DNA from 3 places in the Diaphorobacter sp. J5-51 genome. Region 2 is predicted to be linked to each of the others. Evidence: predicted binding sites of a transcription regulator. Region 2 holds the regulator's gene; each other region holds the start of a gene.
What was found. Region 2 encodes FNR, which switches genes on or off when oxygen is low (the NO sensors DNR and NnrR bind a similar motif). Its sites were predicted from a motif close to TTGATNNNNATCAA; they were not measured.
Positions count from the first base shown of each region.

Region 1: the regulator FNR is predicted to act here: its motif matches at 1,653-1,666, upstream of OX89_RS11690 (FeoA family protein).
Region 3: the regulator FNR is predicted to act here: its motif matches at 1,984-1,997, upstream of OX89_RS00125 (bacteriohemerythrin).

Region 1 covers NZ_JSYI01000081.1:30,821-36,622, reverse strand. The annotation lists gene kynB (arylformamidase) at 32-703, opposite strand; gene OX89_RS11700 (Lrp/AsnC family transcriptional regulator) at 798-1,265, shown strand; gene OX89_RS11695 (YkgJ family cysteine cluster protein) at 1,284-1,610, opposite strand; gene OX89_RS11690 (FeoA family protein) at 1,728-2,021, shown strand; gene feoB (ferrous iron transport protein B) at 2,018-3,931, shown strand; gene OX89_RS11680 (hypothetical protein) at 3,956-4,153, shown strand; gene OX89_RS11675 (YkgJ family cysteine cluster protein) at 4,284-4,634, opposite strand; gene OX89_RS18845 (hypothetical protein) at 4,778-4,951, opposite strand; gene argF (ornithine carbamoyltransferase) at 4,972-5,802, opposite strand, start outside.
Region 2 covers NZ_JSYI01000085.1:21,678-32,639, forward strand. The annotation lists gene ccoN (cytochrome-c oxidase, cbb3-type subunit I) at 1-869, shown strand, start outside; gene ccoO (cytochrome-c oxidase, cbb3-type subunit II) at 889-1,521, shown strand; gene OX89_RS12065 (cbb3-type cytochrome c oxidase subunit 3) at 1,553-1,690, shown strand; gene ccoP (cytochrome-c oxidase, cbb3-type subunit III) at 1,715-2,632, shown strand; gene ccoG (cytochrome c oxidase accessory protein CcoG) at 2,672-4,120, shown strand; gene OX89_RS12080 (FixH family protein) at 4,163-4,435, shown strand; gene OX89_RS12085 (hypothetical protein) at 4,463-4,732, shown strand; gene fnr (fumarate/nitrate reduction transcriptional regulator Fnr) at 4,776-5,519, opposite strand; gene hemN (oxygen-independent coproporphyrinogen III oxidase) at 5,691-7,073, shown strand; gene OX89_RS12100 (sulfite exporter TauE/SafE family protein) at 7,077-7,796, shown strand; gene OX89_RS12105 (cell division protein ZapA) at 8,437-8,781, opposite strand; gene OX89_RS12110 (hypothetical protein) at 8,778-9,017, opposite strand; cobalamin riboswitch at 9,052-9,296, shown strand; gene OX89_RS12115 (TonB-dependent receptor domain-containing protein) at 9,376-10,962, shown strand, end outside.
Region 3 covers NZ_JSYI01000001.1:19,417-25,218, reverse strand. The annotation lists gene glmU (bifunctional UDP-N-acetylglucosamine diphosphorylase/glucosamine-1-phosphate N-acetyltransferase GlmU) at 1-75, opposite strand, end outside; gene OX89_RS00135 (DUF2917 domain-containing protein) at 267-635, opposite strand; gene OX89_RS00130 (LysR substrate-binding domain-containing protein) at 859-1,869, shown strand; gene OX89_RS00125 (bacteriohemerythrin) at 2,122-2,550, shown strand; gene tyrS (tyrosine--tRNA ligase) at 2,622-3,854, opposite strand; gene OX89_RS00115 (M23 family metallopeptidase) at 4,047-5,411, shown strand; gene OX89_RS00110 (anhydro-N-acetylmuramic acid kinase) at 5,424-5,802, shown strand, end outside.

The DNA of each region.
Region 1 (5,802 bases), on a different contig from region 2:
ATGAGCGTTAGAGGCTAAAACGGCTTAATGTTCATACGCGCGGCGGCAGCGCACGCAGCACGGCGCGCACGGGCGATGCGTCGGCCGTGGTGAGCTTGAGCGGCAGCGCGATGAGTTCGTAGTCGCCCTCGGGCACATCGTCCAGCACCAGGTTCTCCAGCACGCGCAGGCCACGCCGGCGGATCACCTGGTGGCTGGGCAGCGGCTTGCTGTCGGCGGGGTCGATGCTGGCGGTGTCGATGCCTACGAGCACTACGCCGGCGTCGGCCAGGCGCTCGATGGTGTCGGGCGCGTAGGCCGTGAGGCCCGCGTCCCAGCGGTCCACGGGCATGCGGGCGTAGGTGCGCACCAGCACCCGCGGCGGCAAAGTGCCCGTCATCGCATGGGCAATGTGGGTCCATTCGATGAGCGGCCCGCAGTCCAGCGCATGCACCACGCGGCAGGGGCCGATGAAGGCTTCCAGCGGCAGGGCGCCGATGGCTGCGCCGTCCGCTGCGTAGTGCAGGGGCGCGTCAGCATGCGTGCCCACGTGAGGCGAGAGCGTGAGTGCGCTCACGTTCACCGGGCAGCCGGGGCCCAGTGTGGCGCTCCACTGCTGCTGGTAGGGTGTATCGCCCGGGAACACCGGGCTACCCGCATGCACGGGGGCAGAGATGTCCCACAGCGCGGGCGATGGCGTGGAGGTGGCGGTCATGCCGCGCATGCTATGCGCGCCGGAGGGGTGGGTAAATGGTTTATCCCTGATGGGTGACTCATTTGGATAATCCATTCTCACAGAGACATTTTTGGGTTAAATCATGCAAGCCGAGATCGATCGTACCGACCGCCAGCTGCTGCGCGCGCTGCAGGACAACGCCCGCCTGACCTCCGGCGAACTGGCCGAAATGGCGCACCTGTCGCAGTCGCCCTGCTGGCGGCGCGTGAAGCGGCTGGAGGACGCCGGGGTAGTGCGCGGCTACCACGCGCAGCTGGACCGGCGTGCGGTGGGGCTGGGTGTGATGGCTTTCGTGATGGTGGGCATCGACCACCAGACGGAGGCGCTGTCCGTGGCGTTCGAGGAGGCGGTGTGCGCCATTCCCGAAGTGGTGCTGTTCCACGGCATCTCGGGCCCCGCGGACTTCCTGCTGGTGGTCGTGACGACCGACCTGGACGCGTATTCCGAACTGCTGCAGCGGCGCCTGCACCGCCTGCCGGGCGTGCGCCAGGTACAGACTTATTTTTCGCTGCAGGAGTTCAAGGGGCGCATCGGCGGATTGCCCGTGTGAAAGCGGGTCCTGCGGCGTTCAGAGCACCAGCCCGTCCAGTGCCGGCAGATGGTGGCGCTGGCGCGCGCGGTTGCAGGCAGCGCTGCCGGCTTCGAATTCGCGGCAGGGCGAGGGGCGCCACTCGTAGATGCCGCAGGCCGCGCGCAGGCCCACTTGGCCCGTGAGGGCCGCGCAGCGCGGCTGCGCATGGTCCGTGCCGCGCATGCGCGCGGTGTGGTCCGTGACCGGCACCACCAGCCCATCGGGAACGCAGCCGCCCAGCTCCTCCGTCTCATGTACCGAGAAGTCCACGCGAAAGCTGGCGCAGCAGGCGCCACAGGTCAGGCAGGGGTGAAGAGTGGTCATGGCGTACGTCGCAGGGGGTGCCATTGTGACGCGCCACAGGTCCTGATGTGCATCAATCCTGCAGCGTGCAGTTCCATTAGAATGAGAATTACTTTTATTCATTGACTGCAATACAACATGCTTCACACGGGGAATGACGCCGCGCAGCCGCGGGGGCTGGACACCTTGCCGCATGGCGTGCCGGCCACGGTTGCCGGGCTGCTGCCGGCGCAGGATGGCCGGTCGCAGGCCATGGTGCTGCGCTTGATGGAGATTGGTTTCCTGCCCGGCGAGCCCGTGCGCGTGATTGCCCGGGGCTTTCCCGCGGCCGACCCCCTGGCCGTTCGCGTGGGCCAGGCCACTTTTGCCCTGCGCCGCCATGAGGCGGCCCTGGTGCAGGTGCGCGTGGATGCGCTGGAGGCCGCGGCATGAGCACGGCGGCATCTCCCCTGCACATCGCGCTGCTGGGCAACCCCAACTGCGGCAAGACGGCGCTGTTCAACGTGCTGACCGGCGCACGCCAGAAGGTGGCCAACTACGCGGGCGTCACCGTGGAGCGCAAGGAAGGCCTGTTCACCACCGCCAGCGGCCGGCGCGTGCGCGTGCTAGACCTGCCCGGCGCCTATAGCCTGCACGCGCAGAGCCTGGACGAGGCCGTCACCCGCGATGTGGTCACCGGCCGCCGCCCAGGAGAGGCCATGCCCGAGCTGCTGGTCTGCGTGACCGATGCCACGCACCTGCGCCTGAACCTGCGCCTGGTGCTGGAGGCGCGCGACCTGGGCCTGCCCATGGTGCTGGTGCTGAACATGAGTGATATGGCGCAGCAGCAGGGCATCCAGATCGACCGCGAAGTCCTGGCGCGCGAACTGGGCCTGCCCGTGGTGACCACCGTGGGCGTGCGCGCCGACGGGGCGCGCGAGCTGCTGCAGTGGCTGGACACGGCCACCCCGCAGGCCACCCCGCAGGCCGCCCGCGGCGCCGCCGTGGGCACGCAGGCGCCACCGCCCGTCAATGCGCTGGAGGAAGACCGCCCGCAGCGCGTGCAGCAATTGCACCAGGAAGTGCGCCGCATCATGGGGCTGGCCGTGCGCGAGCCCGCGCTGCGCCTGCAGCGCGACGACCGCATCGACGCCGTGGTGCTGCACCCGCTGTGGGGCATGCTGCTGCTGGCAGTGACGCTGTTCCTGATGTTCCAGGCCGTGTTCAGTTGGGCAGAGGTGCCCATGGGCTGGATCGAAGGCGCCACGGCCGCCGTGGCCGAATGGCTGAACGCCCACATGGCCGAGGGGCCGCTGCGCAGCCTGCTGGCCGACGGCGTGATCGCCGGCGCAGGCGGGGTGCTGGTGTTCCTGCCGCAGATCCTGATCCTGTTCTTCTTCATCCTGGCGCTGGAGGAATCCGGCTACCTGCCGCGCGCGGCCTTCCTGCTGGACCGCGTGATGGGCACCGTCGGCTTGTCGGGACGCTCGTTCATTCCGCTGCTGTCCAGCTTCGCCTGCGCGGTGCCGGGCATCATGGCCACGCGCTCCATTCCGGACTGGCGCGACCGGCTCGTCACCATCCTCATCGCGCCGCTGATGACCTGTTCGGCCCGCCTGCCGGTGTACGCGCTGCTCATCGCGGCCTTCATCCCCGATCGCACGGTGGCGGGGCTGTTCAACCTGCAGGGGCTGGTGTTGTTCGCGCTGTACCTGGGCGGCATCATGAGCGCCATGGCCGTGGCGGCCGTTGCGCGGCTGGCGCGGCGCGGCGACGGCGCCACGCCGCTGCTGATGGAGCTGCCCGCCTACCGCTGGCCCAGCGTGCGCAACCTGGCGCTGGGGCTGTGGGAGCGCGCGGGCATCTTCCTGCGCCGCGTGGGCGGCATCATCCTGCTGGTCACCATCCTGCTGTGGTTCCTGTCGTCGTACCCCGCGCCGCCGGCCGACGCCACGGGGCCGGCCATCGAATACAGCTTCGCCGGGCGCATCGGCGCCGCGCTGGAGGTGATCTTTGCGCCCATCGGCTTCAATTGGCAGATCAGCATCGCCCTGGTGCCCGGCATGGCCGCGCGCGAGGTGGCGGTGAGCGCCCTGGGCACGGTGTACGCGATTGCCGCTTCGGCCGACGACACGGCCGCGCAGCTCGCACCCATGCTGGCGGCGCAATGGTCGCTGGCCACGGCGCTGTCGCTGCTGGTGTGGTTCATCTTCGCGCCGCAGTGCGTCTCCACCATCGCCGCCGTGCGCCGCGAGACCAACGGCTGGCGCTGGCCGCTTGTCATGACGGGCTATCTCTTCGCACTGGCCTATGCGGCCAGCTTCATCACCTACCGCGTGGCCCTGGCGCTGGGCGGTGGTTGAAAACAGTCACCAAGGAGCAGAACCATGTGGCAAGACATTCTCACCGCCGTGATCGTGGCCGTGGCCGCCCTGGCGCTGCTGTGGCGCTGGCTGCCACAGCGCTGGCGCGCCCGCGCCGCGCGCGTGCACCCGGCACTGGCGCCCATGGCCAAGACCGGCAGCAGTTGCGGGGGCTGCAATGCCTGCGCCGGAGACCGCTGCGCGCCGGCACGCAAGCCCTGAAGCCGCTATAGCCCGGTCGCGGGCCTAAAAGCATAGCTGCTGGCGCTTGCCAGGCAAAGGTTTCTGTATCAAAAGTATCTGAAATCATTGCCTGGCAAGCGCCAGCAGCTCTTCTTTTTGAAGAACCACTTCAAGCGGCCTGCTGCCACTCCTGCGTGTCGCCCTCCGTCAACGGCGGCAGGCCCAGCTTGGCGCGCGTGTCGTGGCAACCGTAGGAGGCGAACGGAAAGTCGCGGCACGGCTGGGGACGCTGGTCGTAGATGCCGCAGCCGATGCAGCCGTTGCCCAGGTCGGCCAGTGCCACGCAGCGCACGGGGTGGCGCTCGGTGCCGTTCATGCGGTAGCGGTTGCCTCCGGCCTCATGGGCCATGGCGTCGGGCACGCGCCCGCCCATGGACTGCAGTTCATAGACGGAGAACTCCACGCGGTAGTTCTGGCAGCATGCACCGCAGTGCAGGCAGGGGTGGACGGGGACGGACATGCAGGTTCCTCGGGTTCTGGTGCATCGGCAACGGGCCCCATCCCAGGTGCGACGCGCAGCCGGCACCGGGGATCGCGGGCGATCAGGGGGAGCGATGGGAGGGCGGGCATGCGCTGGGGCGCCTGCCGCGCAGAACCGGGCCGCTAGGTGTGGCCCTGGAGGAACTTCAGGTAGAAGGTATGAATGCGCACCTGCAGCGCATGCACGCGTGCCGCCATGCGCCGGGCGGCCGCGTGCAGTTCAGGCGCCAGCGGGCGCTGGCGGGCGGGGCAGGGTGGATGACCCGGGCGCGTGGGGTGGAGTTGCGCCAGGGCCATGGGTGGGATGCGGGATGGGTTTAGACGCGACCGAGCAGCAGGTACTCCATGAGTGCCTTCTGCACGTGCATCCTGTTTTCCGCCTCGTCCCAGACGACGGACTGGGGGCCGTCGATCACGTCGGCCATCACCTCCTCGCCGCGGTGCGCGGGCAGGCAGTGCATGAACAGCGCGTCGGGCTTGGCCACGGCCATCATCTCGGCGTCCACGCACCAGTCGGCAAAGGCCTTGCGGCGCGCTTCGTTCTCGGCCTCGTAGCCCATGCTGGTCCACACGTCGGTGGTCACCAGGTCGGCGCCGCGGCACGCATCCATGGGATCGGCAAAGACCTTGTAGCAGCCCGCGCGGTGGGGCTTGCCGCCGAAGGCGAGCTTTTCGTCCACCTCGTAGCCGCCGGGGGTGCTCACGTGCACGGTGAAGCCCAGCAGATCGGCCGCCTGCAGCCAGGTGTTGGCCATGTTGTTGCCGTCGCCCACCCAGGCGACGACCTTGCCCGCGATCGAGCCGCGGTGCTCGATGTAGGTGAACAGGTCCGCCATGATCTGGCAAGGATGGAACTCGTTGGTCAGGCCGTTGATGACGGGCACGCGCGAGTATTCGGCGAAGCGCTCGATCTTGTCGTGGCCGAAGGTGCGGATCATCACCAGGTCGGTCATGCGGCTGATCACGCGCGCGCTGTCCTCGATGGGCTCGGCGCGACCCAACTGACTGTCGCCCGTGGTCAGGTGCACCACGCTGCCGCCCAGCTGGTACATGCCGGCCTCGAAGCTCACACGCGTGCGGGTGCTGGCCTTCTCGAAGATCATGGCCAGGGTGCGGTCGGCTAGCGGGTGGTACTTCTCGTAGCTCTT
Region 2 (10,962 bases):
GCTACTCGGCCTATGCGGGCGTGCAGGACGCCATGGTGCAGTGGTGGTACGGCCACAATGCCGTGGGCTTTCTGCTGACGGCGGGTTTCCTCGGGATGATGTACTACTTCATCCCCAAGCAGGCAGGCCGTCCGGTGTATAGCTACCGCCTGTCCATCGTGCACTTCTGGGCCCTGATCTTCACCTACATGTGGGCCGGCCCGCACCACCTGCACTACACCGCGCTGCCCGACTGGACGCAGTCCGTGGGCATGGTGTTCTCGCTCATCCTGCTGGCTCCCAGCTGGGGCGGCATGATCAACGGCATCATGACGCTGTCGGGCGCATGGCACAAGCTGCGTGACGACCCCATCCTGCGCTTCCTGATCGTGTCGCTGTCGTTCTACGGCATGTCCACGTTCGAGGGCCCGATGATGTCCATCAAGACCGTCAACGCCCTGAGCCACTACACCGACTGGACCGTCGGCCACGTGCACTCCGGCGCGTTGGGCTGGGTGGGCCTGATCTCTATGGGTTCGCTGTACTACCTGGTGCCCCGCTTGTTCGGCAAGGACAAGATGCACTCCGTCAAGGCGATCGAGCTGCACTTCTGGATGGCGACCATCGGCATCGTGCTGTACATCGCCGCGATGTGGATTGCCGGTGTGATGCAGGGCCTGATGTGGCGCGCCATCAACCCCGACGGCACACTGACCTACACCTTCGTTGAAAGCGTGAAGGCGACCTATCCCTTCTACGTGATCCGTGTGTCCGGTGGCCTGCTGTACCTGGGCGGGATGATCGTGATGGCATGGAATGTGTGGATGACTGCGATCTCCGGCCGTTCGGTCAAGGTGGCAATCCCTGCCGTGAACGCGGCACACGCCTGAGTCCGAAGGAGCTTTACCCATGTCCAACAACAACACATCTGCTTCGACCGGCTTCACCCACGAAAAGGTGGAAACCAACAACTTCCTGATGATCGTGCTGATCCTGATCGTGATCGCCATTGGTGGTCTGGTCGAGATCGTGCCCCTGTTCTTCCAGAAGTCCACGACCGAGGCGGTCAAGGGTGTGGAGCCCTACAACGCCATGCAGCTGGTGGGGCGCGACATCTACATCCGTGAGGGCTGCTACAACTGCCACACGCAGATGATCCGCCCCTTCCGCGCTGAGACCCTGCGCTACGGCCACTATTCGGTGGCGGGCGAGTTCGTCTATGACCACCCCTTCCAGTGGGGCAGCAAGCGCACCGGGCCTGACCTGCACCGCGTGGGCGGCAAGTACAGCGACGAGTGGCACCGCATCCACCTCGTCAACCCGCGCGACGTGGTGCCCGAGTCCAACATGCCCGCCTATCCCTGGCTGGAGAAAAACGCGGTGGACCCCGCCAGCGTGGCACCGCGCATGAAGGCGCTGCGCACCGTGGGCGTGCCTTACACCGACGAGCAGATCGCCAAGGCCGGTGACGAGGTGAAGGGCAAGACCGAGATGGAAGCCCTGATTGCCTACCTGCAGGTCATGGGCCGTGCGCTCAAGTAAGCCCGACAACCGTTAGCCAAGGAGAAACACCATGGACGTTACTTCCATGCGCATTGTCGTCACGCTGGCTTCGATGGCCTGTTTTGTCGGTATCTGGGTTTGGGCCTACAGCGCCCGCAACAAGACCCGGTTCGATGAGGCGGAGCAGCTGCCGTTTGATCAAGATTGACCCCCACCAGAACGAGAACACCTCATGAGTGATTTCACCAGCAACTTCTGGTCGCTCTTTGTGACCACGCTGACCTTGGTTGGCATCGTCGGCTGCGGCATCCTGCTGTGGATGACCGGCCGTAAGAAGGTTTCGGCCACGGCCGACAACACCACGGGCCACGTCTGGGACGAGGATTTGGTCGAAATGAACAACCCCCTGCCGCGCTGGTGGGTGTGGCTGTTCGTCATCACCATCGTCTTTGGCCTGGGCTACCTGGCGGCGTACCCCGGCCTGGGCACCTATGCGGGCAAGCTGGGCTGGACCCAGCTGGGCGAGTACGAGGCCGAGATGAACAAGGCCAAGACCGAGCTGGAGCCGCTGTATGCGCGCTTTTCGGCCATGAAGCCTGAAGACATGGCCAAGGACCCGCAGGCCATGGCCATTGGCGAGCGCCTGTTCATGAACAACTGCGCGCAGTGTCATGGTTCCGATGCCCGCGGCAGCAAGGGCTTCCCCAATCTGGCCGATGCCGATTGGCTGCATGGCGGAACCCCCGAGAAGATCCGCGAGACGATCGAGAAGGGCCGTGTCGGCAACATGCCTCCGCTGGCCGCCGCTGTGGGCTCGCCCGAAGACGTGCGCAACCTGTCGCACTACGTGCTGAGCCTGTCGGGCAGCCCGCACGACTCGCTGCGCGCCTCGCTGGGCAAGTCCAAGTTTGGCGTCTGCGCTGCCTGCCACGGCATGGACGGCAAGGGCAACCAGGCCCTGGGCGCGCCCAACCTGACCGATGACATCTGGCTGCACGGCTGGGGCGAGGCCACGATCACCGCCATGATCAACAACGGCAAGGTCAACGAAATGCCCGCCCAGGCCGGCAAGCTGACCGAGGCGCAGATTGGGGTGCTGTCGGCCTATGTCTGGGGTCTTTCCGGGCGTCAGCAGGCGGCGGCGCAGTAACGCTGTAACCTGACACTTGTAGAGCACTGCACCTTCACCATGACATCATCCAGCGAGAAGCCCCCGCGCAAGGTCATTCCCATCACGCCGGTCGCCGCCGGGGATTCGTCCCAGGCGGAGATGGTGTCGCTGTACGAGGCGCAGAAAAAGATCTACCCGCGCTCCATCAGCGGCCTGCTCTCGCGCTGGCGCTGGGCCATGGTGTTCCTCACGCAGCTGGTCTTTTATGGCCTGCCATGGCTGGAATGGGGGCAGCGCCAGATGGTCCTTTTTGACCTGGGTGCGCGGCGGTTTTACATCTTCGGGCTGGTTCTTTACCCGCAGGATTTCATCTACCTCACGGGCCTGCTCATCATCTCGGCGCTGGCGTTGTTCCTGTTCACGGCGGTGGCAGGGCGGCTGTGGTGCGGCTTTACCTGCCCGCAAACGGTCTATACCGAAATGTTCATGTGGATCGAGCACAAGATCGAAGGCGATCGCAGTGCCCGCCTGCGCCTGGACCATGGCCCCTGGACCTTTGAAAAAATCCGCAAGAAATTCCTCAAGCAGGTGGTGTGGATTGCGGTGGCGCTGTGGACGGGCTTCACCTTCGTGGGCTACTTCGTGCCCATCCGCGAGCTGGGCGCCGAGCTGCTGGCCTTGCAGGGCGGCTGGCAGATCTTCTGGGTGCTGTTCTACGGCTTTGCCACTTACGGCAACGCGGGCTACATGCGTGAGCAGGTCTGCAAGCACATGTGCCCCTATGCGCGCTTTCAAAGCGCCATGTTCGACCGCGACACCCTGATCGTCAGCTACGACCCCGAGCGCGGCGAGCCCCGAGCCCCGCGCAAGAAGGACATCGACTACAAGGCCCAGGGGCTGGGCGACTGCATCGACTGCACGCTGTGCGTGCAGGTCTGCCCCGTGGGCATCGACATCCGCGATGGCCTGCAGTACGAGTGCATTGGCTGCGGCCTGTGCGTGGATGCCTGCAACACCGTGATGGACAAGATGCAGTACCCGCGCGGGCTGATCCGTTTTTCTACGCAGAACGGTGTGGCCAAGCGCTGGAGCCAGTCGCAGATGCTGCGGCGCGTGCTGCGGCCCCGCGTGCTGATCTACACCGCCGTGCTGGTGGCGCTGTGCGTGGCCATGCTGGCCAGCCTGGTCACGCGCACACCGCTGAAGGTGGACGTGGTGCGGGACCGCGCTGCGCTCTCGCGCATCGTGGCAGGTGGCAAGCTGGAGAACATTTACCGGCTGCAGATCATGAATGCCACCGAAGGCCCCCAGCGCTACCGCATCAGCGCACGCGGGCTTGAGGGGCTCGCTGTGGCCTCGGACGCCGAGGTCGAGATTGCCGCCGCCGAGTCCCGCTGGGTGGCGGTGCGGCTGCAGATACCGTATGGCACGGTGCCGCCGGGCTCGCACGCGGTGCAGTTTGATGTGCAGGCCCTGGGCAGCGCCGCCCATGTGACGGAAAAGTCCGTGTTCCTGGTGCCGCGCTGAGCCTGTTTTTTTTGCCACTGATTACCAGGAGTTCACCCCGCCATGCCTGCAAGCCCTACTCTGGAGACCACGCCTGAGCCGTGGTGGAAGTTTGGCCATGTCTGGCTCGTCATTGCCGGGCCGGTCATCGTCATCATTGCGGGCTTTGTCACCCTGTGGCTGGCCGTGTCGCGGCCCGACCCGGTGGTGGCCGAGGACTATTACCGCCAGGGTATCGAGATCAACAAGACGCTCGAAAACCCCGAAAAAAGCCTGGCCCCGGCCATGAAGGGCCGCAACCACGCGGCCACGCCCGTGCAGGACCAGCCGCGCTGAGCGCGCCCCCGGCAGGAGACCGCAAGCATGTGGACGCAACGACTGATGTGGATTGTCTGGCCCGCCTTTTTGACGGCGTGCGTGCTGGAGATGCTGGTGTTTGCCATGGTGGACCCGGAGGACCTGCACTGGTTTGGCCAGCCGCTGGCGCTGTCGCGCCTGGGCGTCTATACCGTGGCGTTCTTTGTGTTCTGGGCGGTGTCCATGGGCTCTGGCGCGCTGACCGCGCTGCTGGCGATGTCGTCGCGGGAGCTGAACCGCGACCAGGTGCCGGGCGACGACGACCCGACCGCCTGAGCCTGTCCCTGAGCCTGTCCCTGAGCCTGTCCCTGAGTCTGCCTTAGTGGCAGGCCTGCTGGCTGTTCACGATGCCCTTGAGCGCATCCGTATCCAGTATGCGCACGTGGCGCTGCTTGACTTCGACAATGCCTTCTTCCACGAACTTGGAAAACGTGCGGCTGACGGTTTCCAGTTTCAATCCCAGGTAGCTGCCGATCTCTTCGCGTGTCATGCGCAGCACCAATTCGGATTGTGAGAAACCCCGGGCATGCAAGCGTTGTACGAGATTCAACAGGAATGCGGCAAGGCGTTCCTCGGCACGCATACTCCCCAGCAACAGCATGACCCCATGCTCGCGAACAATCTCGCGGCTCATGATCTTGTGCACATGGTGCTGTAGTGCCGTTACTTCGCGCGACAACTCTTCAATACGATCGAAAGGCATGACGCATACTTCGGCGTCTTCAAGCGCTACCGCATCGCAAGTGTGACGGTCGCTCACGATGCCATCCAGGCCGATGATCTCGCCCGCCATTTGAAAACCCGTCACTTGGTCGCGACCGTCTTCGGTGGCGACACAGGTCTTGAAGAATCCGGTGCGGATGGCAAAAAGGGATGTGAAGGGTTCACCGTTCCGGAAAAGCGTGCCGCCACGCTTGATCTTGCGTCGTACAGCAACAATGTCATCGATGCGCTTGAGTTGCTGGTCGTCCAGACCCACGGGCATGCACAGCTCACGCAGATTGCAGTTTGAGCAGGCAACTTTGATGGTCTGGAGATTCGTATGCATGGGAACCCTGTTCATGGCTTGAGCTTACCTCTGAACGGCTGGGAGACATGGAATGCCGTAGGCCGTTGGACGACTTTGAGCCGAAGTCAAATTGTCGCCACAAGGACCTTATGGGCGCTTGATCAACGTCAAGGACTCATGGGGGACTCTACGGCACAGTGATGTGAAAGTGCAAGGAATCCCGTCATGACCGTTGTTACAACAGAGCTCCTGCGTCGCTTTGACGTTCCAGGGCCGCGCTACACCTCTTATCCGACTGCTGATCGCTTTGTCGAAGCCTTTGGAGAGCGGGAATACATTCTTGCGCTGCAGCAGCGTCGCGTGGGTTCGGTAGCCAAGGCGATGCCTTTGTCGCTTTATGTCCACATCCCGTTTTGTGAATCGCTGTGCTATTACTGCGCGTGTAACAAGATCATTACTCGGCATCCAGAGCGGGCAGAGGTCTACTTGCGTTACCTCAGCCGTGAAATCGACCTGCATACGGCGCACTGCGGTGTGGGTCAGCATGTGAGCCAGCTGCATTTCGGCGGAGGCACGCCTACTTTTCTGACGGATGACGGTTTGCGCGAACTGATGGGCATGCTGAGGCGCAGTTTCGTCCTCGTTCCGGGGGGGGAGTACTCCATAGAAGTGGACCCTCGGACCGTGGATGAAGCGCGGCTGGGATTGTTGGCGGAGCTGGGTTTCAATCGCCTGAGCTTTGGCGTGCAGGATTTCGACCCTGAAGTACAAAAGGCCGTGCACCGCATTCAGCCTGCCGAAAAGGTGTTCGCGTTGGTCGATGCGGCTCGGAAGCTCGGGTTTGAATCGGTGAACGTGGATTTGATCTACGGGCTGCCGCGCCAGACACCGGAGTCGTTTGATCGCACCTTGGAGCAGGTAGCCGAGCTGCGGCCAGACCGGATCGCGCTGTATGCGTACGCTCACTTGCCAGAACGCTTCAAATCGCAGCGACGCATCATCACGGCCGAGTTGCCCATGGCTTCGGCCAAGGTGTCCATGTTGGCCCGGTCACTTGATGTGTTCCAAGAAGCCGGCTACGTCTACGTGGGCATGGACCATTTTGCGCTGCCAGACGATGCGCTGGCGGTGGCCAAGCGGCAAGGCAGGCTGCACCGCAACTTCCAAGGCTATAGCACGCAGCCCGATTGCGACCTGATTGGTCTGGGCGTTTCTGCCATCGGGCGCGTGGGCGCTACTTACAGCCAAAACGTGAAAACGCTGGACGAGTATTACGACTGCATTAACCAGGGGCATTTGCCTGTGGTGCGCGGGCTGGCGTTGACCAAGGACGACTTGGTGCGTCGCGCAGTCATCATGGCGTTGATGTGCCAAGGTGAGTTGCTGTTTGAGCCGTTGGAACAGTCTTGGCTGATTGATTTCCGCAGTTATTTCGATGCGGAATTACAGCAACTGCAAGAAATGGCGGCTCAGGGCTTGGTGAAAATCAGTGATGAGGGCGTTGAAGTTACGCCCATGGGGTGGTATTTCGTGCGCGGCGTGGCCATGGTGTTCGACAAGTATCTACAGGCTGACCGCAACCGCGCTCGCTTTTCCCGGATTATTTGACCCATGCTGTGGACGCTGGCCACGACGGCCTTCCTGATGGGGTTGATGGGAGGGGCACACTGTTTGGCGATGTGTTCTGTTCCCTGCGCGGCGCTTACGGGGCTGGGTGGCACGCCGGACGCCACCCACACCATTCAATGGGCGTCCCGTCGCGGAATCTTCCAACGGGTAGCGCAGTTTCACGTGGGGCGCCTGATCGGTTACGGCGCCGCAGGGGCGGTGGTTGCGCTGGCCATGGAGCAACTCGCATGGCTGGGGCAAAGCACCTCGGCATTGCGCCCCCTTTGGACGCTGATGCACGTGCTCATCCTCGCGTGGGGCGGGATGATGATGGTGCAAGCGCAGCAGCCGTTGTGGGTTGAGCGGGCGGGGCGTGCTGCCTGGGCGAAGGTCAAGCCCTTGGTCTCTCGGCCTGGCGGGCTCCTGACCGCGGGTGTGGCCTGGGCGCTCCTGCCATGCGGCCTGCTGTATACCGCACTGTTGACTGCCGCACTCAGCGGAAGCGTGCTCCGCGGAGCCTTGTGCATGGTCCTGTTTGGCGTGGGAAGCGGTGTATGGCTGGTGCTGGGACCGTGGACATTTGGCCGCATTCGCGCTTGGATCGGCGTGAAGGGTGGGGCGTGGGTGTCTCGGCTGGCAGGTGGCGTGCTTTTTTCCCTGGGTGCATGGGCGCTATGGATGGAGGTTGTCCATGGGCAGCCGGCGCCGTGGTGCGTGCCCTGAAAACAGCGTTTTTTGGAACCACAGCGGCTCTGCGAAGCATGCCGTGGCAAGCGAATGGTGCAAACCGAGACGCTCAGGCGTGACGTATCGCTGTCAGATCTCTACCAGCGGAAGTGACGAGTCTGTTCTCATCGACGTGGAGAAATCCAGCTACGCATCGCTGCCTTACTGGATGCGCCATCGTGCGTATGAGGGCGCGCTGCGTGTCGGCGTGATTGCCGAAGGACTGGGAAACGCCCGAACCACGCCAGGATATTTGCCATCGGTGCGACGACTACCAAGGTCTGCTCTGTGCCTTGCAGATGGGTGGGTTGCGCGCGCTGGCCGCGGAGCGCCGGATTTTCTGAGCAGGTATTGAGGTCACTGGCACTCACCCGGAGCGAGGGCGCAAGCGATTACCGGAGAAAAGGTGTCTGCGAATGCCGCCGGACCGGCATCCTGAACCGGGGGTTCAGGTGGGCGAGGGCAGCCAGGCGTTGGGTTCATCTGACGCGAGATGATCACGCTCACCGGGCGATGTACCAAGCCCGTGCTCAATGAGCATTGGTTCAAGGAAATATAAAGCCCGGCAGCACCGCAGACATGTTCATTGTAGTGGGCTGCCCGTGTGCGGCCAGGGGCCAGGCTTTTGCCGTAATGGTTATAGGAGGCGCCCATCCTCGCCCAGCGCCTCGTCCAGGCGCAGGAGCAACTGCTGCACGCGCTCATCGCTGTCGTGCACGTGCGGCGCGACCGGGGTGGGGGCCATGCGCGCAGGGGCTGAGGCGGCTGCCAAATCGGCGGCTTCGCGGTCGGCGATCTCGAAAGCCAGGTTGAGGGCCGCCAGCACGGCGATGCGCTCGCGCGCGCGTACTTTGCCCGCGTCACGGATGCGCGTCATGGCGGTATCCACGCGCTCGACCGCCTCCAGCAGGCGCGACTCCTGGCCGTCCGGGCAGGCCAGGAGATAGCTTTGCTGGAGGATCTGTACCTCGATCTGCTTCATGGCGCGTCTTTCGTCTCGGCAGTGCCGGGGAGTTCGGGCTCGGCAGGCAGGCGGTCCAGCAATGCGTTCACGCGGGCACGGGCCGCCTGCAGGCGGGATTGGAGGGAATCGCGCTCCTGGGTGAGCGCCGCGACCTGTTGCGCCAACAGGGCATTGGTGCGCTGCAACTCGGCATGGCGCAGCAGCAGCCGCTCAACGCGCTCGGCGATCTGGTCGATGGAAGAGGGGGAGGCCATACGCTGCCGATTGTAGGGATCGGCGTGCGAACCATCGTAAAATTGCGCAGTTGGTGCTAGCGGCGTGGTTCACATGCCGCAGTTCAACGGGAAGCAGGGAGGGGCCCTCCGCCATGGAGTGCGTCCTGTGCCTGCGCTGCCCCCGCAACGGTCAGCGGATGAGCCGTACTTCGGCTCCCTCTTCATTGACAAGCCACTGAGCGCCTTGAACAAGCGTTTGGGAAGGCGATGCAGAGCGTTCCGCCAGCCCGGATACCGGCCAACGAGGTGGCTCCGCGTTTCCTTTTGTGAAACCTGGGCCGTTATGCCCAGGTGCCGACGGGGAGGTCGGCCGTGGCGATCTCTCTGTTTGCCCCACATGACAAACACCCGTCCGTTCAATGTGCGCTTGAGTGCGCTTTCCGTGCACGCGCGCGTCGCCGTGCTGCCGCTGGCGCTGGCCGCCGCTTTCCCCGCCGTGTCCCAGACCCTGCTGGCCCAGGCAGCCACAGAACCCCAACTGCGTGAAACCGTCATCACGGCAACCCGCGTGGCCCGGCCGCTGGCCGACATCGTGTCCGATGTGTCCGTCATCGACCGTGAAACCATCGAGGCCAGCGGCGCGGTAGGCGTCATTGACGTGATCTCGCGCCTGCCAGGCGTGCAGATCACGCGCAATGGCGGCCAGGGCAGCAGTGGCAGCGTCTACCTGCGCGGCGCGGAGTCGCGCTTTACCGCCGTGTACCTGGACGGCGTGCGCCTGGACTCGCAATCCACCGGCGGCGTGGTGTGGGAGCAAATCCCGTTGTCGCAGATCGACCGCATCGAGGTCGTGCGCGGGCCAGCGGCTGCTGTGTACGGCTCGGATGCCATGGGAGGCGTGATCCAGCTCTTCACCAAAAGGGGTGAGGGTGCGCCGGCGCCCTACGTGGGCGTGGGCCTGGGCAACCAGGGCACGCGGACGGTGCAGGCCGGCGTGAGTGGCGGCACCGAGCAGGTGGACTATGCGCTGGGGCTGTCGCATGAGCGCGCCGATGGCTTCAGTGCCCGCGTAGGCTCCGCCTACAACCCGGACAAAGACGGCTACCGCCGCACCTCTGCCAATGCCCGACTGGGCGTGCAGTTCGACACGACCCATCGCCTGGAGGGCACGCTGCTGGCCAGCAACCTCAACTCGCAGTACGACGGCAGCAAAACGGCCGACGACCGCAATCACCACCAATTGCGCACGGCCAGCCTGGCATGGCTGGCCAAGTGGAGCGACGTGTACAGCACGCGCTTGCAGGTCACGCGGGGGCAGAGTGAATACAGCACCCGGCCCAACTTCTACATGACCGAGACCACGCTGCACAATTACCTGCTGCAAAACGAGTGGCGCCTGGGCGCGCATCTGTTCACAGCCGCGCTGGAGCGCCGCGAGGACGAACTGCACAACCCCGCCACCGAGTTCGTGGGCGACCTCCGGCGTGACCGCTCACAGAACGCGCTCGCGCTGGGCTATGGCCTGAACCAGGGCGCCCATACGCTGCAGGCCAACCTGCGCTATGACGACGACAGCGAGTTCGGCGGCAAAAGCACGGGCAGCCTGTCCTATGGCTACGCCATTACGCCGCAGTGGCGCGTCACCGCAGCGGCCGGCACGTCCTTCCGTGCACCCACGCTCTACCACCGCTTCAGCGAATACGGCGCGCCCGACCTGCAGCCCGAGAAGGGGCGCAACGTGGAGCTGGGCGCGCGGTGGACGCAAGGAGAGAGCAGCGTGGGTGTCGTGGCGTACCGCAACCGCGTCAGCAACCTCATCAATTTCGGCGCCGCGGGCCGCTGTGATTCCAGCTTCGGCTGCTACGAGAACGTGGGCCGCGCCGAGTACAAGGGCGTGACGCTGTCGGCCGCGCACCGCATCGCGGGCGTGTCGCTGCATGGCTCCATCGACTGGCAGAACCCGCGTAACCTGGACAGCGGCAAA
Region 3 (5,802 bases), on a different contig from region 2:
CAAGACCTTGGGAATGCGGCTTTTCATGCGCGTGCCCTTGCCCGCGGCCATGATGATGATGTCCAGTGCTGTCATGAAGGTGTGGAGAGTGGAAGGTCGTCGTGTCCTGCCAGCCCAGGCCGGCAGCCCGCCGCCATTATCCCGCCGCCCATGCGCTGCCCCTCTGCGGCGCGGCTGCACCACCGCCCCTGATTGCTCCTAAAAAAATAGCTGCTAACGCCTGTCATTCGGGCGCTAGCAGCCAGTTTGATGCGATAGCCGGACGGTCAGGCGCGGCAGACATCGCCCCGGGGGGCGGCGTGCTGCGGTGACGATGCGCGCACCGCGGCGGCGCTGCGCCACTGGAACTGCAGCGGCTCGCGGCCCATCGGCTCGACCACGGCGTGCTGGCCGGAGGCCACGCACACGCTCTGGCCCGCGTGCAGCATGAGGTCCCCCGAATCCTCGCGCCAGCCATGGGGGCCGTCGCTCAAGGTCACCCAGGCCAGGCCGCTGACCACGCGCAGTTGCATCGGCGCGCGGGGGTGCAGGCTGCGCGCCGCGCCCTGGGGAATGGTGCACAGTTCCGGTCCGGCAACGCCGGCGGGAACGCTGGAGGCTTGCGAATGCAGAACTTGCGAGGTGGTCACGGTCATCTCCTGGTAAACCCTTTGAAGTGACGTCAGTGTGCGACTGCGACCCGGGCACCGTCCAATGAAAACGGAAGGCCTCATCGATTACGGAACGGCATCAATCACGGTATCACCCCATGCCCCGGGGGACGGCAACCGCCAGCGGTGCTCCCGCTGCCTGAGCAGCCCGCTGCGCGATCGATGAAAAAGCGCTAGCATTTTGATTCCCAATGGTCATCAATCTGCCATGAACTCCCCCCTCTTGCCCGCCAGCGCTCCTCCCATCGCGCATCTGCGCACCCGGCCCGTGGCCGTAGGCCATTGGCGCGCATTTCTGGCCGTGGCGCGGCATTTGAACTTCCGCGCCGCGGCCGAGGAACTGGCCCTGACCCAGTCGGCGGTGAGCCGCCAGATCCAGGCGCTGGAGGACGAAGTGGGCGTGCCCCTGTTTCTGCGCCACACACGCGCCGTGGAGCTCACCAGCGCCGGCGGCCAGCTGCAGCGCGCCGTGGCGCCCGCGCTGGAGCGCATGGACGCGGCCGTGCGCCTGGTGCGCCAGACGGCGGGGCGCAAGAGCGTGGCCATCACCACCTGGGCCAGCTTTGCGTCCATGTGGCTGATCCCGCGCATGGAGGAATTCCAGCGCGACAACCCCGACATCGACATCCGCATCGACGCAACCGACACCATCGTGGACCTGGAGACGGCCGACGTGGACCTGGCCCTGCGCTCCAGCGTGCCCGGCACGCAGGCTGCGGGCGCGCAGCGGCTGTTTGGCGAGCAACTGGCGGTGGTGGCCAGCCCCTGGCTCCTCAACAGCATGCCGCCCATCCGCACGCCGGCCGACGTGGCGCAGTTCACGCTCATCGAGGCAGGCGACGCGCACCGCATGCCCTATTTCGAGTGGATCACCTGGCGGCGCTGGTTCGAACTGCACGGCCTGGGGCGGCTGCAGCCCAAGCGCTGGCTGTACTTCAACTACGCGCAGCAGATCGTGCAGGCCGCGCTGGCCGGCCAGGGCCTGGCGCTGGCGCGCATGCCGCTGATCGCGGAAAGCCTCGCCTCGGGCGACCTGCAGGAGGTGCTGCCGGGCCACCGGCTGGACTCTCCGCTGGTGTACTGGCTGGTCGTCGGCCCGCGCAGCGGCCAGCGCCCCGAAATCCAGGCGTTCAGCGCCTGGCTGCTGCTGCAGGCCGAAGCCACGCGCCAAGCCGTCGGCGAAGTGCCGGACACGGACCTGGTCGACGACATCTCCTGAGCCACGGCACGATTGCTCCGCTATTTATAGCGCTTAGCGCTCAATGGGCGGGCGCAACGGGCTTTTGGGGCACAGAAATGCGTGGCATACCGCTCACGCAGCCGGGCGCTTCGTCTGACGAAGATCAAGGCCCATGCAAATCCATGCGAATGACATGGTCTTCCCTTATGGGTTGTCACGCAAAGGTCTGCGACCGTCGGCAGGCTATGCCCCGCCCCCGACAACACCAATGGACAAAAGAGAAGACCCTGTATGCCTTTCATGCCCTGGACCGCGGAACTGGAACTTGGCCTGCCCGAAATCGACGACCAGCACCGTCAACTGGTCGCGCTGACCAACGCCCTGCACGATGAACTGAGCGCGGCGAGCCCGCGCCGCAGCGCCGTGGGCGAAATTTTGGAAGGCTTGGTGGACTACACGCGCAACCACTTCATCGTGGAGGAGGTGCTGTTCCAGCAGCACGACTACGCCGAAACTCCTGTCCATAAGGCCGAGCATGACGGCTTCACGCGCAAGGCCATGGATCTGCTGACGCGCTTTGACGGCGGGCAGGAGGTCATGCTGGAGGCGCTGGAATTCCTCAAGCAATGGCTGGTGCACCACATCTGCAAGGTGGACCGCGCCTACCTGCCGTTCATGCGCGAGGCGCTGCAGGCGCAACGCACCGTCGCCCTGGCTTGAAAGGGCATGGAAAAAAGCCACTGCGCGGAGTGGCTTGGCAAAGCGGGAGCGCGGTCGCTCCCCGCCGGGCGTCAGGCCAGGGTGACGCGCGCGAACTTGCGCTTGCCGACCTGCACCACGTAGCTGCCCGCTTCCAGCTTCAGGCCCTTGTCGCTGACCACGACGCCGTCCACGCGCACGCCGCCGCCGTCGATGAGGCGGTTGGCCTCGCTGGTCGAGGGCGCAAGGTTGGCCTGCTTGAGCAGCGCGCCGATGCCCAGGGGCGCGCCCGCCAGGCGGACTTCGGGAATGTCGTCGGGGATGCCGCCCTTGCTGCGGTTGATGAAATCCTGCTCGGCCGCGTCGGCCAGCGCGGCGCTGTGAAAGCGCGCGGTGATCTCCTTGGCCAGCATCACCTTGGCATCCTTGGGATTGCGGCCTGCCGCCACCTCGGCCTTGAGCGCGGCGATTTCGCCCAGGCTCTTGAACGACAGCAGCGTGTACCAGTCCCACATCAGGGTGTCCGAGATGGAGAGCACCTTGGCGAACATGGAGTTGGCGTCCTCCGTGATGCCGATGTAGTTGTTCTTGGACTTGGACATCTTGTCCACGCCATCCAGCCCCACCAGCAGCGGCATGGTGAGCACACACTGCGGCTCCTGCCCCCATTCTTGCTGCAGATGGCGTCCCATGAGCAGGTTGAACTTCTGATCAGTGCCGCCCAGCTCCAGGTCGCTCCTGAGCGCTACCGAGTCATAGCCCTGCAGTAGCGGGTAGAGGAACTCGTGCAGGCTGATGGAGCTGCCGTCGGTGAAGCGCTGGTGGAAATCGTTGCGCTCCATCATGCGTGCCACCGTGTACTTGGCCGACAGCTGAATCATGCCGCGCGCGCCCAACTGGTCGCACCACTCGCTGTTGTAGCGGATCTCGGTACGCGCTGGGTCCAGCACCTTGGCCGCCTGGGTGTAGTAGGTTTCGGCGTTGACCTTGATCTGCTCGGCCGTCAGGGGCGGGCGCGTGCTGTTGCGGCCCGACGGGTCGCCGATCAGCGTGGTGAAGTCGCCGATCAGGAAGATGACCTGGTGGCCCAGGTCCTGCAATTGGCGCATCTTGTTGAGCACCACCGTGTGGCCCAGGTGGATGTCCGGCGCCGTGGGGTCCAGCCCGAGCTTGATGCGCAGCGGCTGGCCCGTGGCCTCCGAACGCGCCAGTTTCTGGGTCCATTCTTCTTGGGGCAGAAGCTCGTCGACCCCGCGCAGGGAGACTTCAAGCGCCCGTCCTACACCATCGGTCACCGGGAATGTTGTAACAGCAGATTGATTCATAAGGGTTTTTTGGGGTGCCGCCAGGGCCCCAACGACTATACTTCCGGGCACTTTCCAGCCGTGGATTCTAGTGGGCCACCCGTACGCCCGGCGTTCGCTCCCTTCCACAGCACTACGACATTGACAGTGCCTCCCGCCCTTTAAGACCCTGGCCCGGGGCCTGGAAGCACACAGACGCCTGGGGTAAGACTCTTGAACAACGGCTTGACGACCGCCTGCCTGGTATTGCTCAACCAACTGAAGCAGTCCGTTCAGAAACATCCAAAACGCATCACCGCCGCCGTGGCCACCCTGCTGCTCACCGGCGGCGGCGGTGCCTTCGCAGTGGCTTCCTTCGCTCCCGACCCGGCCGACCTGCCCGTGCGCACCGTCACGCAGGCCGTGCAGTCGCTGGCGGCAGACGAACCGCTATCGTCGCTGGTGGACATCCCGCAGTACGCGCTGTACCGCTCCGACGTCACCCGCAGCGCCGATACCGCCGAGAGCATCCTGCAGCGCCTGGGCGTGGCAGACCCCGCCGCTTCGGCCTTCCTGCGCAGTGACGCCAACGTGCGGCAGAACCTGCTGGGACGCACCGGCCGCTCGATGTCCGCCGAGACGACCGACGACCACCGCCTCACCCGCCTGACGGCGCGCTGGGCCCCCGACGACAGCGAGAGCTTCAAGCGCCTGGTGGTCGAGCGCCAGCAGGACGGCAGCTTCGCCTCGCGCATCGAGACGGCGCCGCTGACGGTGGGCAGCCGCCTGGCGGGCGGCATCATCCGCAGCTCGCTGTTTGCAGCAACGGATGCCGCCAACATTCCCGACGCCGTCGCCGTGCAGCTGGCAGAGGTGTTCTCCGGTGACATCGACTTCCGGCGCGCCCTGCGCAAGGAAGACCGCTTCTCGGTGGTGTATGAAACCCTGGAGGCAGATGGCGAGCCCCTGCGCAGCGGCCGCGTGCTGAGCGCCGAGTTCCACAATGGCGACAAGACCCACAGCGCCGTCTGGTTCCAGGAGCCGGGAGCCACCAAGGGCTCGTACTACACGCTGGACGGCGAGAGCATGCGCCGCGCCTACCTGTCGTCGCCGGTCGAGTTCTCCCGCGTCTCCAGCGGCTTTGCGATGCGGTTCCACCCCATCCACAAGACCTGGCGCGCGCACCTGGGTACCGATTTCGCGGCACCGACCGGTACTTCTGTACGCACGGTAGGCGACGGCGTGGTGGATTTCGCCGGCGTGCAGAACGGCTACGGCAACGTGGTGTACATCAAGCACCGCAACCAGCACGTCACCGTCTACGCGCACCTGAGCCGCATCGACGTGCGCAAGGGCGAAAGCGTGGAGCAGGGCCAGAAGATTGGCGCCGTGGGCTCCACCGGCTGGGCCACGGGCCCGCACCTGCACTTCGAATTCCGCGTCGCGGGCGAGCACAAGGACCCGATGGTTATTGCGCGCCAGAGCGAGGCAGCCCAGCCGGTCTCGGCCGCCGCACGCCCGGCATTCGACCGCCTGGCCGGCAACATGCGCGTGCAGCTGTCCTCCGCCGCACAGATCCTGCAAGCCAGCGCCGAGTAACGCCCTTCGCCCATGGATACGCCGCCACGGTGGTTCATCGGGCTGATGTCGGGCACGTCGCTGGACGGCGTGGATGGTGTGCTCGCGCATTTTTCAGGCCAAAAATGCACTGTAGCCCAGCATGCATCAGCGCCATTAGCTCCTAATTTAAGAGCAGAACTCCTCGCTCTCAACAGCACCGGCCACGACGAACTGCACCGCGCGGCGCTCGCCGCGAATGCGCTGGCGCGTACCTATGCGAAGGTAGTCCACCGTCTGCTGGACCAAGCGGGCCTCACGGCGGCCGCGGTGCAGGCCCTGGGCGCGCATGGGCAGACGGTGCGCCACCGGCCGCAGGCGTTCGATGGCACGGGCTACACGCTGCAACTCAACCAGCCCGCCTTGCTGGCCG